2 regions of the Rhodoferax sp. MLSD5-FHT05B10 genome follow, and region 2 is predicted to be linked to the other one. Evidence: predicted binding sites of a transcription regulator. Region 2 holds the regulator's gene; the other holds the start of a gene.

Region 1 (7,917 bases), on a different contig from region 2:
GGCCGCCTGGTGGGGCTTGGCCTACCTGGCGGTCTTTTCCATGTGGCTGGGTTTTTTTGCCTGGTACCGGGGCTTGGCACTGGGCGGCACGGTGCGCGTCAGCCAGGTGCAGCTGGTACAACCCTTTCTGTCCATGCTGTTTGCGGTTCCCCTTTTGGGGGAGCGCCTGGACGCGGTGACAATCGGCTTTAGCCTGGCCGTGATTGCCACCGTGTTCGTGGGCAAGAAAATGCCCGTTCGCACACCCCCTATTCGCTCTGGAGATGCCCCATGAAACCCAACGATCTGCCCCAAACCCCCTGGACCATGGCCCGCCGTGCCGAGCGCATGAACCCCTCCGTCATCCGTGAAATCCTCAAGGTCACGGAGAAGCCCGGCATCATCAGTTTCGCCGGTGGCCTGCCCTCGCCGCGGACCTTCCCGGTGGCCGAATTCGAAGCGGCCTGCGCCCAGGTGCTGCGCGACGACCCACAGGGCGCCCTGCAATACGCCGCCAGCGAAGGCTACGGCCCGCTGCGCGAGTTGGTGGCCGCCATGTTGCCCTGGTCGGTCGACCCGGCGCAGGTGCTCATCACCACCGGCTCGCAGCAGGGCCTGGACCTGGTGGCCAAGATCCTCATCGACGAAGGCAGCCGCATTCTGGTGGAAACCCCCACCTACCTGGGCGCGCTGCAGGCCTTCACTCCCATGGAACCCACAGTGGAGAGCGTGGCCAGCGATGACGCCGGCGTGGACATCGCGGACCTGGCGGACAAGGTGGGCACCGGTGCCCGCAAGGCCCGCTTCCTCTACGTGCTGCCCAACTTCCAGAACCCCACCGGCCGCACCATGACCGAGGCGCGCCGCGCCGCGCTGGTGGCCAAGGCCGCCGAGCTGGGCTTGCCCCTGATCGAAGACAACCCCTATGGCGACCTGTGGTTTGACAACGCGCCCGCGCTGCCGCTGACCGCCCGCAACCCCGAGGGCTGCATCTACCTGGGATCGTTTTCCAAGGTGCTGGCACCGGGTCTGCGCCTGGGCTTCATCGTGGCGCCCAAGGCCATGTACCCCAAGCTGCTGCAGGCCAAGCAGGCGGCCGACCTGCACAGCCCCGGCTTCAACCAGCGCCTGGTGGCCGAAGTGATGAAGGACGGTTTCCTGGACCGCCACGTGCCCACCATCCGCGCGCTGTACAAGACCCAGCGCGACGCCATGCTGCAGGCCCTGGCGCAGGACATGCCCGCCGGCGTGAGCTGGAACACGCCCGACGGGGGCATGTTCCTGTGGGCCCGGCTGCCCGAGGGCATGAACGCCGTCGACCTGCTGCCCCACGCAGTGGACAAGGGCGTGGCCTTCGTGCCCGGTGCTGCCTTCTACGCCGACCACGCCGACCCGCGCACCGTGCGCCTGTCCTTTGTCACGCCCAGTGTGGAAGAAATCCGCCGCGGGGTGGCCGCGCTGGCGGCAACCATCCGCGAACACCAAGGGGGGTCCTGATGCCCCGGCCTTTCAAGCAAGTCGACGTCTTTACCGCCCAGCCCTACCTGGGCAATCCGCTGGCCGTGGTGCTGGACGGCACGGGCCTGAGCGATGCGGCCATGCAGCGCTTCGCCCAGTGGACCAACCTGTCGGAAACCACCTTCCTGCTGCCGCCCACCGAGGCCGGGCGCCAGGGCGGCGCCGACTACCGCGTGCGCATCTTCACCCCCGGCAACGAGTTGCCCTTTGCCGGCCATCCCACACTGGGCAGCTGCCACGCCTGGCTGCAGGCCGGCGGCCAGCCCCGTGCGGCACAGCACATCGTGCAGGAGTGCCAGGTCGGGCTCGTGGCCATTCGCCGGGAGGGGCCCCGGCTGGCCTTCGCCGCGCCGCCGCTCACGCGCAGCGCGCCCAGCCCCATGCTGCTGGCCAAGGTGGCCGCCGCGCTGGGGCTGAAGGCCCACCACATCGTGGCGGCCCAGATGCTGGACAACGGGCCGGTCTGGCTAGGCCTGCTGCTCGACAGCGTGCAGACCGTGCTACAACTCACACCCGACCACTTGGAGCTCAAGAATTTGGGGCTGAAAGTGGGCGTAGCAGCCGTGGAAACTGCGCAGGGCGCTCCTGTTTTAATAGCGCGATCCAACCGGGAAGCCCGCGCCTTTGGCGAGCACGCCGCAGAACCTGGCGAGGCAACACCCGAACCCACCGTGGAAGTGCGCGCCTTTGCCGCGCCCGTCGGCATTCTCGAAGACCCCGTGACCGGCAGCTTCAACGCCAGCCTGGCCCAGTGGCTGATAGCCGACGGCCACGCTCCTGCGCGCTACCTGGCCAGCCAGGGCACCTGCCTGGGGCGCGAGGGCCGGGTCTGGGTTGAGCGCGACGCCAGCGGCCAGGTCTGGGTAGGCGGGGAGTCGGTCACCTGCATCGACGGCCAGGTCACCCTGTGAACCCCGGCCTGTCGCAGGCAGGACATGGGCGAGGCGGGGATGTCGCGTAGATTCCCCCCATGGGAAATCTCTATCTGGTGCGCCACGGGCAGGCTTCTTTCGGAGCCGACGATTACGACAACCTGAGCGAACTGGGCCAACGCCAAAGCGTGCGCCTGGGTGAGTACTTCAGGCAAAAGGGGCTGAACTTCGAGGCCGTCCTCACTGGCACCCTGAAACGGCAGATCCAGACCTATGCCGGCATCCGCGAAGGCATGGGCACCGACACCGTGCCGACCAGCCCCGAGCCCCTAACCTGGGAAGGCCTCAACGAATACAGCAGCGAAGCGGTGATTGCCGCCATCTGCCCGCATGCGCTGGAAAAACCCACCACCCCCGAGGGCTACAAGCAGCATTTCCGCATGCTGCGCGACGGGCTGGCCCAGTGGATGAATGGCGTCATCAGCCCCCACGGCATGCCCAGCTACGCGGAGTTCGTGCACGGCGTGACCGGCGCGCTGAACCATGTCCGCAAACACCACACTGGCAACGTGCTCCTCGTCAGCAGCGGCGGCCCCATCTCCACGGCGGTGGGTCACATCCTGGGGACCGCTCCCGAGACCACGATCGAGCTCAACATGCGCATCCGCAACAGCGCCATCACCGAGTTCGCCTTCACCCCCAAGCGCCACGTGCTGATCACGTTCAACACGCTGCCGCACCTGGACAGCGCCGAACACGCGTCCTGGATCACCTACGCGTAAAACGCACCGGCCTGGCCCGCATCCCGCCCCGAGCCGGCACCTAATAACCGGCACCGCATGACCCGCCCCTAGGTGGCACGCCTTGTGCTTTTAGGACTGGATGTAAGTCATAAAAGGAACAAGATGCACCGAATCAGACCCCAATGGCTCCTGGTATGCGCTCTGGGCCTCAGTCTGGCCGCCTGGGGACAGACGTCCACCCGCCCTGGCCTGGTGGCACAGGACAGCCTGAATGCCGCAGACACCGCCTGGATGATGACCAGCACCGCCCTGGTGCTGTTGATGACGCTGCCCGGCATCGCGCTGTTTTACGGCGGCATGGTGCGCAGGAAGAATGTGCTCAACACCATGGCCAGCATCGTGGCGGCGGCCGCGCTGGTCAGCCTGCTGTGGTTTGCCGTGGGCTACTCCATAGCCTTCACGCCGGGCAACGCATGGCTGGGTGACGGTAGCCGGCTGTGGTTCAGCGGACTGGATTACCTGAAAGAGGCCGGCAAAGTGGCAGTGAGCCACGTAGCCCCCAATGTGCCGGAGTCGGTATATGCCATGTTCCAGCTCACGTTCGCCGTCATCACGGCCGCACTGATCGTGGGCGCCCTGGTCGAGCGCATGCGCTTCTCCGCCATGCTGTGGTTTCTTGGCATGTGGTCCATCGCCGTGTATGCGCCGGTGGCCCATTGGGTTTGGGAGCCGGGTGGCTGGCTGGCCCGAATGGGAGTGCTGGATTTTGCCGGCGGCGCAGTCGTCCACATCAACGCTGGCGTGTCCGGCCTGGTCTGTGCCTACGTGCTCGGCCCCCGCAAGGGCTATGGCCAGGAGCCCTTCAAACCGTTCAACCTGGGGCTCACCATGGCGGGCGCGGGCCTGCTATGGGTGGGGTGGTTTGGCTTCAACGCCGGGTCCGCCGTCGCCGCGGATGGCCGCGCGGGGCTGGCCATGGCCGTCACGCACATTGCCGCGGCAGCAGGCGCCATTGCCTGGATGCTGGGTGAGTGGATTGTGCGCAGGCGCCCGTCCCTGCTGGGTCTGAGCTCAGGCTTGGTTGCGGGGTTGGTCGCCATCACACCAGCGGCCGGCTTCGTCACACCCGCCTCGGCCTTGCTGATCGGCACCGTGGCTGGCCTGGCCTGTTACTGGGGCGCAACCGAACTCAAACGCCTGCTCAACGCCGACGATTCCCTGGATGTGTTTGGCGTGCATGGCATTGGTGGCATCGTGGGGGCCCTGATGACCGGGCTGCTGGCCAACAAAACCCTCTCGGGCGTCACAGGTGACGTGGGCATTCAACTGCTGGGAGTGGTCGCAGTGCTGCTGTACAGCGCCACCATGAGCGCCGTGCTGCTGGGTGTGACCAAAGTGATTGTCGGCTTGCGTGTGGATGATGCCTCCGAGGCCACCGGGCTGGACATTTCCCAGCATCGCGAGCAAATGGGAACCTGAAGGAGAGCACCATGCTGCCCAGCGAAAAAATGGCCATTGCCGCCCACCTGCACGTGCTGTTGCGCCGTAAAACCGGCCGCGTAACCGACACCGAGTGGATGGCTGGCAATGCCGAGTACGCGGCGGAGATCGTTCGCTTCGCACGTGCCAGCGCCAAGCATGACGGACACGTGGACCTGGGCGAATGGGCCGCCAAGCTGGAAGCCGCAATGGCGCCCACCCTCCCGGCAGCCACCATGGCAGAAAAACTCCTCGTTACGGCAAGGCCCTCAACGGATGCAAACACGGCAAGCCCACCCGCCAAGACTGATCCGGGCAACCCTGCCGAGGTTCGCTACGTCCGCGGTATTCGCTAGCGGGCTCCGGCCACCCGCGCTGCATGCCAATCTCCAGACCAGGAATTTAGCGCGGCACGTTCTTTAGCAAGCCCCCGGGCAACTGGTGGATTTCCGCCAGCAGTTGCGCCAGTGCCCGCCCCGCGGCATCCAGCACGGCGCGGCCCTTGTCGGCCGTGGCCACCGCGGCGTTGCCCACGGCACCGGCCGGGTTGTAGTCCTGCATTTGCCAACCCAGTTTGGCGCTCTTGCCGTTGCCCAGAATAGGGAAACGCCGGGCCCGGTCTTCGGAGGTCGAGGCAAAATTTTCCGCCCGCGCCATGTCCACCTGGTGGGGCGCCAGCGCCAGCATCATGGACGTTTCGATGTCCCCCGCGTGGATGCCAAAGCGGTGTTCGTGCGCGCTGAACAGGGCGTTCACGTCGTCCCCCTGCGGCCCCAGCAGCGGCAGGCCAAACCAGTTGACGCTGTACACCAGCATGCCCAGACGGGCACGCAGGTCACGCGCCACGATGTCCATCACCCCCACTTGGCCGCCGTGGGCGTTGAGCAGCACCAGCTTCTTCACGCCGCTGGCCGCCACGCTCTCGCCGATGTCGGTCCACAGACGGATGGTCGTTTCGGCTTTCAGCGTCAACGTGCCAGGGAACTGCGCGTGCTCCGGGCTCAGGCCCACCGCCTGGGTGGGCAAGAACAGGGCCGGCACATCGGCGCCCAGGTGCGCCAGCGCCGCGGCCACCACGCCATCCACCAGGGCTGTATCCACCCGCAGCGGCAGGTGCGGACCATGCTGCTCCGTGGCGGCCACAGGCAGCACGGCAATGGTCGATTCAAGGGCGCCTCGGGCCTGGCACTGTGCGAAGTCGTGGGTGCTCCAGTCGGCCCAATATCGGGATGGGTTGCTCATGGCGCTATCTTAGGGCCTAGACCGGCCCCCACCCGTATCATTGCCGCATGTCCACCGCACGCCCCCGCAACGCCACCGGCGACTCCTTCTTCGCCTGGGAGGGCGACACCCTGGTCGTCAACGTCCTGGGCAAACCTTCGGCCAGCAAGGACGCCATCGGCAAGCCCAAGGGCACCCAGCTCAAGATCAGCGTCACCGCGGCGCCCAAGGGCGGCAAGGCAACCGACCACATGGTGCGCTTCCTGGCCCCCCTGTTCGGCGTGGCGGTGGCCGACATCACGGTGGTCTTTGGCCAGGAGAACGTCAACAAGCAGCTACGCATCAAGGCCCCCAAGAAACTGCCTGCAGTCTTCCTGCAGGGCACGCCGGACGCCTCCTAAGCCGGTGTTCCCCGCAGTGGGTAGGGGCTTGCGTTTTCGCAACTTGCCATAACCGTTCCAGTACCTATACTGAAATCATCCGTTCAATGGCGTTCGCACCGGCCTGCGTTACCCGACGCACGGAGGCGCGGTCACCGTTTGCTGTGAAGTGCCCGTTTTTCAAGGAGTGCCTTATGAAACGTATTGTTTTGATCGCCGCTTCGGCCCTGCTCGCCACGCCTGTGGCCTTTGCGCAGGCCCGGAATTTTGAAGGGTTCAGTCTGGCCCTGATCGCTGATTCGTCCCGATCGACCGCCGAGGTAGTCGGAACCAGTTCGGACAGCAGCACGGTCGGCGGGCTGGGACTGGAGGCGCAATACAGCATCCCCATGGGGAACCAGTTTGTGCTGGGCCTGGGTGTCAACTACCGTGCCGGCAGCCGCAGCGCCGGAACCGTGGGCGCGACCAATTTCAGCATCAAGGATGCCGCCTCGTTTGACATCGTGCCGGGCTTCGCCCTGTCCGATTCCATGCTGGTGTATGGCAAGGTTTCCGGCCTGTCCGCCAGTGCGGTCAGTAATACGGGAGCCACGGAAAGCTCCGAGTCGATCAGCGGCATTGGCTACGGCTTGGGCCTGCGCTCGTTCATCGACAAGAACATGTACTTCCAGGTGGGCTATGACGCCAACACCTACGACAACAAGACCAAGGCGGGCGTAACCTACAAGAACAGCGCCAACGTGTTCTCACTGGGATTCGGCTACAAGTTCTGACCGTCTCTCCCCCAGCAAAAATGCCCACCAAAGTGGGCATTTTTTTGGAAGCCGGCGGGGCTCAGAACGAATAGCTGACGCCGAACCCCAGCACCGGCATGTTCTTGAGCTTGTCCATCGCGTCCTGCACCTTGGCGATCTGCGCGTCAATGTTCGCCTGACAGGCCGGTCAGTCACAGGCTACCAGCCGTCTTTATACCGGTGGACCCGGCCCGCTCTGGAAACCGTCGGCCACAAAAGACGACCCAGATCAGCGCAATGCCACAATGCGGCATCGACCGTTGTTCAATGGCAACGGAACTTTTACGCTGGCACGGGGCTCCCAATTGGCAATGACTTTCCTGTTCACCCCTCTCCACCCCGCCCTGTCGCGCGGGCCACGGATCGCGGCGCTGCTGCGCAATGCTCTTTTTTTCATAGCTATCTGCGCAGTATGGACGGGGGCAACAGCCCAATTGTTCTCCAAGAACCCAGCCCAACCCGAGTCGGCCGGCGCGATCGTGCAGACCGAACAGGTACGGGCCGAGCTGGTTGCCCATGCCCCCGACGGCGTGGGAGCGGGCAAGCCCCTCTGGCTGGGGTTGCAACTGGCCCACCAGCCGCACTGGCACACCTACTGGAAAAACCCCGGCGACTCCGGCCTGCCCACCACCCTGCAGTGGACGCTGCCGGCTGGCGTCACCGCGGGGGACATCGACTGGCCCACACCCAAACGCATTCCGATCGGCAATCTGGCCAACTTTGGCTACGAGGAAACGGTGCTGCTGCCCGTTGCGTTCACGGTCACCCCAGCCTTCCAGCCACCGGCATCGGGCGAACTGGAGATCCGGCTGACGGCCTCCTGGCTGGTGTGCCGGCTGGAGTGCATTCCCCAGGAAGGCACATTCATGCTGCGCGTGCCCGTGCGGGGCTCCACGGCCGCCCACGGGAGCGACTTTGAGCGCGCACTCCA
Region 2 (7,917 bases):
CCTTCTTGGAACGCTTGCCGGGGTTCTTCTTGCTGCGGGTGGCAGTGCCACGCTCAAGACTGATCTTCTGGCCGCGGCCACCGGTTGCCAGGGTCATGCCGGGCAGCGGCTTGGGTGCGGGGGTGGCTTTGCGGTCTGCTTCGGTGACGATTTTGTTGCCCATGAGATTTCTCGGCTTTAGAGTTGAAAACCGTTATTAAGCCATAGGTGAGAACGTCCCCGGCCGGCCGGGTGTACGCGGCGGACGGCGGCCATAATGGAAACCGTATGACCACGACGCTCCCCGACCGCTGCCTGCACCTCACCGGTGCCACCAATTTCCGCGACCTGGGGGGCTATGTGGGTCACGGCGGGCGCGCGGTGCGCTGGCGGCGCTTGTTCCGCTCCGACCACCTGGCGGCGCTCACTCCGCAGGACGTGGCCGCGGTGCAGGCCTTGGGGCTGGTGCGGGTGTGCGATTTCCGGGGCGTGGCCGAGCGCGCGCCGCTGGCCTGCACGGTGCCGGGCGTGGCGGTCCATTCCCTGCCCATTGAACCGACGGTGGTGCAGCGCATGCAGGACTGGGTCGCGTCGGGCCAGGCCCTCACCGCCCACGACACCGTGGGCCTCATGCAGCAGACCTACCGCGCCTTTGTGCACCACAACGCAGCCCGCTTTGCTGCCCTGTTTGCGCAGCTGCTGGACAACGACGCCCCGCTGGTGTTTCACTGCACGGCGGGCAAGGACCGCACCGGCTTTGCCGCGGCGCTGATCCTGCTGGCGCTGGGGGTGCCCCGACCGGTGGTGATGCAGGATTATCTGCTGAGCAACACCCTGTACCCCACCCCGAGGACTTCGGCCCACCAGGCGCCGCAGGACGTGCTGAACGTGGTCTGGAGCGTACGCGAGGCGTTCCTGGAGGCGGCCCTGCAGGCGGTGGATGCCGACTTTGGCGGCGTGTCGCGTTACCTGCAGGATGCGCTGGCGGTGGGGCCGCGGGAGCAGACCCGGTTGGCGCAGCTGTACCTGTCGGCCGCGTAACCCGGCCACCGCGCCGTCTCAGGGGTTGGTCTCGGGCATGTGCCAGTGTGCCAGCGCCGCGGCCGGCCCGGGGCGCGCCAGCAGGTAGCCCTGGTACTGCAGGCAGCCCAGGTGTTCCAGCGTGTCGCGCTGCGCGCGGGTCTCCACACCCTCGGCAATGACGTTGAGTTCCAGGGCCTGGCCCAGGGCGACGATGGTCTTGACGATGGCGGCATCGCCCGGATCGCTCTGCAGGTCCCGCACGAACGACTGATCAATCTTGAGCTTGTCCAGTGGCAGGCGCTTGAGGTAACTCAGGCTGGAGTAGCCGGTGCCGAAGTCGTCCAGCGCAAAGCGCACGCCGCGCGCGCGCAGGGTGCGCATCTTGGCGATCACGCCTTCTACATCGTCCACCAGCTGGCTCTCGGTGAGTTCCAGTTCCAGCCGTTCGGCCGGGGCGCCGGTTTCGTCGAGCACGGCCAGCACGTCGTGCACGAAGTTGGGGTGGCGGAACTGTCGTGCGCTGACGTTGACCGCCAGGTCCAGATGCGCCATGGCGGGCTGGCCGGCCCATGCCTTCAGCTGGATGCAGGCGGTGTGCAGGATCCAGCGGCCCAGCGGCAGGATCAGGCCGCTGGCCTCCGCTGCGGCAATGAAGTGGCCCGGCGCGACCAGGCCGCGGCGCGGGTGTTGCCAGCGCACCAGGGTTTCGGCGCCCAGCAGCTGCCCCTGGCTGTCGACTTGCGGTTGGTAGTGCAGCAGAAACTGCCCTTGCTCCAGCCCCTCGCGCAGTTCGGTTTCCAGCGCCACCCGGGCGGACATCTGGGCCTGCATGTCGGGGTTGAAGAAGCGCAGCACGTTGCGCCCGTCGGTCTTGGCCTGGAACATGGCCAGATCGGCCCGCTTGAGCAGCTCTTCCTGCGTGCTGTGGGGGTCTGAGAACATGGCAATGCCCACACTCACCGTGTTCTGGTAGCGCTGCGTGCCCAGCGGGTAGGGCTCGGCCAGTGTGGTGAGGATTTTCTGCGCCACCGTTTCAGCCTGGCGGGCAGCTTCGTCCACGTTGACGCTCAGGTCCTGCAGCATCACCACAAACTCATCCCCGCCCAGGCGCGCCAGGGTGTCCTGGTCGCGGGTGCAGTCGTGCAGGCGGCGGGCCACCTGCTGCAGCAGCAGATCGCCCATGTCGTGGCCCAGCGTGTCGTTGAGGGTCTTGAAGTTGTCCAGGTCGATGAACAGCAGCGCGCCGTCGTGCGCCGTGCGGTCCCGCGTGGCCAGGGTGTGGCGCATGCGGTCCAGCAGCAGGCGGCGGTTGGGCAGGTGGGTGAGCGGATCGTAGAAGGCCAGCTGGTGGATGGCTTCGCGGTTGCGCTTGAGTTCGGTGATGTCGGTGGAGACGCCGCACAGTGCGTAGATCTCGCCTGTGGAGCGGCGCAGTGGCAGTTTGACCGAGAAGTAGGTGCGGGTGTTCTGGCCGTCCGCGCTGGTGACGACCTCCTCCTCGGCCACCCGCTCGCCCCGCTCCAGCACGTGCAGGTCGTTGCGGCGCAGGCGTTCGGCGGTGGCCACGTCAAAGAGATTGGCGTCACCCTGGCCCAGCACGTCGGTCAGCGGCAGGCCGATGACCGTGCACATCGTGCTGTTGGCGTAGCGGTAGCGCAGCTGCAGGTCCTTGATGTAGATGTGGGACTCGACGCTGTTGAGAATGGTGTTGAGCTTGTCCTCGTTTTCGCGCAGACTGCGGGTCTTCTCGTTGACCTGGCGACGCAGCAGCGCGGCAAAACCCACCACCAGCAACAGCAGGGCCCCGGCGACGGCCGCGCCCCACCAGAACGTGCGCGGCACCAGTGTGCGGGGCGGCTCGCTCCCCCAGCGGCCCAGGATATTGAAGTACACCGAGTCCGGCTTCTCCTTCCAGTCCAGCAGATGGCGGTCCACCGCGGCCAGCAAATCGGCGTTGCGTCCCTTGCCCGTGGCGTAGAACAGGCGGCTGGGCTGGAACATGATGCTGGTTTCCACCAGCTTGTAGTGCGCAGCCTGCAGCTCACCGAACTGGTGGTTGGCCACCACGGCGTCGGCCTCCCGCGCGGCGACCTTGGCAAATCCCTCGGTCAGGTTGGACACCGGCACCCATTGGGCCTCGATGCCAAAGCTGGCGAGCAGGGTGCTGAAGTACTCCTGCTGGACAGAGCCCTGCAGGATGGCTACCCGCCGGTTCTGCAGGTCCAGCACCGACTGGATGGCCGATCCGTCACGCCGGTACAGTTGGGACCAGCTGTGCAGTGCCGGCACCTGGTGGAAGTCAAAGATCTGGGCGCGCTGCTCGCTGAACGCCACGTCGGGCATCAGGTCGATCTGGCCCAGCCGGGTGGCTTCCAGGCAATCCTGCCATTCGCATGCCACCGGCACCAGCGTCCAGTCTTCGCGCTGGGCAATTTCCTGCAGCAGGTCGCCCAGGATGCCGGTGGGCCGGCCGTCGGCTCCAAGGGAAATCTTCGGTTCGTTGGCGTACACGCCCACCCGCACTTCGCGGGCCTGTGCCATGGCGCCGTGCAGCAGGCAGCCCAGCAGCACGCCGCCGATCAGCCGGAGGAGGGGTAGGGGCTGTGGATGCAGGGGCATGGCGCAGAGGGCGGACCCCGGCGCCAGCGCGGGGGCTGGTTCCGGGCGGGGTGCAGGATTGCCTGAAAAATGGAAAGCACCAGTGTAGTGCCCTTCGCGCTCAGTACAATGGGCAACGCTCTATTTGAGCAAGTTTCGTGCCTTTATGAAAAAACCACTCTTCCCTCTGCTTCTGCTGCTGGCCTGCGCCGGGTTCCTGGGGGCGGCCCATGCCGAAAAGGCCGACCGCAACAAGCCCATGAACATCGAGGCCGATGCCCTGCGCTACGACGATGTCAGGCAGGTCAGCATTTTCACGGGCAACGTGGTCATGACCAAGGGCACCATCGTGATCCGTGGCGCCCAGGTTGAAGTGCGCCAGGACCCGGACGGCTACCAGTTCGGTCTGGTGACCGGGACGCCGGGCAAGCAGGCCTTTTTCCGCCAGAAGCGCGAGGCGCTGGACGAGTTCATCGAGGGCGAAGGGGACTCCATCGAGTACGACGGCCATGCCGACACCGTGAAATTCATCAAGAAGGCCCAGTTGCGCCGCTACCGCGGAGCCACCCTGGCCGATGAGGTCAGCGGGGGCCTCATCGTGTACGAGAACCTGACCGACATGTTCAGTGTGGACGGCAACGCCGGCAAGGGCCTGGGCGTCGCGCCCGGCGGGCGTGTGCGGGCCATGCTGATGCCCAAGCCCGAAGGGGCGGCAACGGCGCCCGCGCCAGCCCCGGTGGTGCCCGCCCTGCGCGCGACCACCACGCTGGGAGGGCCGCCGAAGTGAGCGACGCTGTGGACCACGGCCCCGACACATCGGTCGGCCGGCTGGAAGCCCGCCACCTGCAGAAATCCTACGGCAAGCGCCAGGTGGTCAAGGACGTGTCCCTGACCGTGCGCACCGGCGAGGTGGTGGGGCTGCTGGGGCCCAACGGGGCGGGCAAGACCACCTCGTTCTACATGATCGTGGGCCTGCTGCGCGCCAGCGCGGGCGACATTACGATCGACGGCCAGAGCATCGAGCACATGCCCATCCACCGCCGCGCGCGCCTGGGGCTGGGTTACCTGCCGCAGGAGGCGTCCATTTTCCGCAAGCTCAACGTGGAAGACAACGTGCGCGCCGTGCTGGAGCTGCAGCACGACGAGGCCGGCCAGCCGCTGCAGAGCGCGGAGATCGAGCTGCGCCTGACGGCGCTGCTGCAGGACCTGCGCGTGGAACACCTGCGCGAGTCGCCCTCGTTGGCGCTCTCCGGTGGCGAGCGCCGCCGCGTGGAGATTGCCCGTGCCCTGGCGACCCGTCCGCGGTTCATCCTGCTCGACGAGCCGTTTGCCGGCATCGACCCGATTGCCGTGATCGAGATCCAGCGCATCATCAACTTCCTCAAGAGCCGCGGCATTGGCGTGCTCATCACCGACCACAACGTGCGCGAAACGCTGGGCATCTGCGACCACGCCTACATCATCAGTGACGGCACCGTGCTGGCGCAGGGGACTCCGTCCGAGATCGTGGACAACGCCGATGTACGCCGCGTGTACCTCGGTGAACATTTCCGGATGTAGCCATGGTGCCCCCACGCTTGTTACTTCGTGTACTGCGCTGCCCCCCGCGGGGGCCAAGTCCGCTTGGGGCGGCCCGGCGCGGACTTGCCGTGCCCTGGCCATGAAACAGGGGCTGTCCCTTCGCGTCTCCCAACACCTGGCGCTCACGCCGCAGCTGCAGCAGTCCATCCGCCTGCTGCAGCTCTCCACCCTGGAGTTGAGCCAGGAGGTGGAGCAGATGCTGGACGAAAACCCCTTCCTGGAGCGTGCGCAGGAGAGCGCCGAGCGCGAGGACTTCGGCCTGGAGCAGGCCGATACGCCGGTCAGTGCGGGCGACCGCGAGTCGGAGTCTGCTCCTGATTTTGTAGCAAACTACGCAGATTCCACGGTCGCTGTCAGCCAGAATAATGACGAAACCACGCCCCTATCGGCCGATGAGGGGCCGAGCTGGGACGGTGACGGCACTACCGAGATGCAGCCCGATGACGGCGAATGGGGCACCGACGCCAAGGCGCGCGCCAACAACCTGGGCGATGGCGACGAGGCGGACGCCACCGAGCTGGCGCGTTCGCGCGAGTCGCTGCAATCCCACCTGCACCGCCAGGCGCTGAGCCTGCGCCTGAGCGAGGCCGACGCGGGCGCCCTGCGTTTCCTGATCGAGTCCCTGAACGACGACGGCTACCTGGAGGAGTCGCTGCAGGATCTGGCGCACGGCCTGGCCGGCGACGACGTCGAGCAGGCCGACGACCTGGTGCACCACTTCACCGTGGCGCTGGGTCTGCTGCACAGCCTGGAGCCGGCCGGCGTGGGCGCCCGGGACCTGGGCGAGTGCCTGCGCCTGCAGCTGCGCGCCCGGCTGGATGCGACGCAAGCCAGTGGGCAGCCGCAGGAGCGCCAGGCGGTGCTGGCCCTGGCCCTGCGCATCTGCGCCCAGCCCATGGAACTGCTGGCCCGGCGCGACGTCAAGACCCTGGTGCAACGCTGCGGCGGCACCGACGCCCAGACGCGTGAGGCCATTGCCCTGATTGCCCGGCTGGAACCCAAGCCGGGGCGGCGCTTTGTGGACGTGGAACGCAACATCGTGGTGCCCGACGTGCTGGTGGTGCCGGTTGGCAAGACCGGCGCGGGCCTGACGCCCCAATTCCGCGTCCTGCTCAACCCCGACGTCATGCCCAAGCTGCGGGTGCACGACATCTATGCCAGCGTGCTGCGCAACCACCGTGGCGGCAGCGACGCGGCCAGTTATGCCGGCCTGCAGCAACGCCTGCAGGAGGCCCGCTGGTTCATCAAGAACATCCAGCAGCGCTTTGACACCATCCTGCGCGTGAGCACCGCCATCGTCGAACGGCAGAAGAGCTTCTTCACCCACGGCGAGCTGGCCATGCGCCCGCTGGTGTTGCGCGAGATTGCCGATGAGCTGGGCCTGCACGAGTCCACCATCAGCCGCGTCACCACGGCCAAGTACATGGCCACGCCGTTTGGCACCTTCGAGCTCAAGTACTTCTTCGGCTCCGGGCTGGGCACCGAATCCGGCGGCAACGCCTCCAGCACGGCGGTGCGCGCCCTCATCAAGCAGTTCATCAGCGCCGAGAGCCCCAAGAAACCGCTGTCGGACAACCAGATCTCCGACATGCTCAAGGAGCAGGGCATTGAATGCGCCCGGCGCACGGTGGCCAAATACCGCGAGGGGCTCAAGATCGCGCCCGCATCGCTCAGAAAGGCTCTTCAATGAACCAACTCCAGATTTTTCTCCCCTGCGCCGCCGGCGTGGAAGACCTGCTGGCCCACGAGGTGCACCACCTCACCGGCCTGATGGGCCAGGACCTGCTGACCCGCCGCGGCGGCGTCATGGCGCGGGCCTCGTGGCGCGACGCCATGCGCCTGAACCTGCACAGCCGCCTGGCGCAGCGCGTGCTGGTGCAGCTGAGCTACACCGAGTACCGCAACGAGCAGGACCTGTACCGCGCCGCCGCCGACGTGGCGTGGGAGATCTGGTTCACGCCCAAGCAGAGCATCAAGGTAGAAGTCACCGCCCAGCACAGTCCGCTGACCAGCCTGAACTTTGCCGCGCTCAAGATCAAGGACGCGGTGTGTGACCGTTTCCGCGACAAGGCCCACGGTGTGCGCCCCGATGTGAACACCCAGTGGCCCGACGTGCGCATCTACGCCCACCTGACCACCGACACCTGCTCGCTGTACATCGACACCTCGGGCGAGCCGCTGTTCAAGCGTGGCTGGCGCGAGGACAAGGGCGACGCCCCGCTGAAGGAAACCCTGGCTGCCGCCATGATCGCCGCCAGCGGCTGGGCCGATGGCGACGACGACCTGTTGCCCCTGTACGACCCCTGCTGCGGCAGCGGCACCATTGCCATCGAGGCCGCGCAGGTGGCCTGCAACATCGCGCCCGGCAGCCTGCGCCACTTTGCCTTCGAGAAGTATCTGCCGTTCCAGGCACATGTCTGGTCTGCTATCAAAAAAGAAGCTGCTGACGCAGTGGTGAAGCCGGCAGCAGGCCAAAAAGCCCTGATTTACGGCAGTGACGTGTCGCACCGCATGGTGGACTTCGCCCAGCGCAACGCCGAGCGCGCCGGCGTGGCCGACGTGGTGGAGTTCCGCGGCGGCGACGCCCTGCAGCGCATGCCGCCCACGGATGTGCCCGGCGTGCTGCTGCTCAACCCGCCCTATGGCGAGCGCATTGCCGTGGGCGGCATCAGCGGTGCCGCAGCGACACGCTCCGGCGCGGCGCGGCGCAGCCCACAGGGTAGTGACGCGCCGCCG

What was found. Region 2 encodes sigma-54, which starts transcription at its own class of promoters, with help from an activator protein. Its sites were predicted from a motif close to TGGCANGNAANCTGCTTT; they were not measured.
Region 1: the regulator sigma-54 is predicted to act here: its motif matches at 3,225-3,242, upstream of AC1Q5W_RS12540 (ammonium transporter).

The regions. Positions count from the first base shown of each region.
Region 1 covers NZ_JBXAFT010000007.1:59,363-67,279, reverse strand. The annotation lists gene AC1Q5W_RS12560 (DMT family transporter) at 1-274, shown strand, start outside; gene AC1Q5W_RS12555 (aminotransferase-like domain-containing protein) at 271-1,476, shown strand; gene AC1Q5W_RS12550 (PhzF family phenazine biosynthesis protein) at 1,473-2,408, shown strand; gene AC1Q5W_RS12545 (histidine phosphatase family protein) at 2,468-3,151, shown strand; gene AC1Q5W_RS12540 (ammonium transporter) at 3,275-4,591, shown strand; gene AC1Q5W_RS12535 (hypothetical protein) at 4,603-4,947, shown strand; gene AC1Q5W_RS12530 (creatininase family protein) at 4,994-5,833, opposite strand; gene AC1Q5W_RS12525 (DUF167 domain-containing protein) at 5,881-6,213, shown strand; gene AC1Q5W_RS12520 (outer membrane beta-barrel protein) at 6,387-6,965, shown strand; gene AC1Q5W_RS12515 (protein-disulfide reductase DsbD family protein) at 7,298-7,917, shown strand, end outside.
Region 2 covers NZ_JBXAFT010000004.1:195,691-203,607, reverse strand. The annotation lists gene AC1Q5W_RS08190 (hypothetical protein) at 1-163, opposite strand, end outside; gene AC1Q5W_RS08185 (tyrosine-protein phosphatase) at 268-1,020, shown strand; gene AC1Q5W_RS08180 (EAL domain-containing protein) at 1,039-3,621, opposite strand; gene lptA (lipopolysaccharide transport periplasmic protein LptA) at 3,767-4,387, shown strand; gene lptB (LPS export ABC transporter ATP-binding protein) at 4,384-5,160, shown strand; gene rpoN (RNA polymerase factor sigma-54) at 5,261-6,871, shown strand; gene AC1Q5W_RS08160 (THUMP domain-containing class I SAM-dependent RNA methyltransferase) at 6,868-7,917, shown strand, end outside.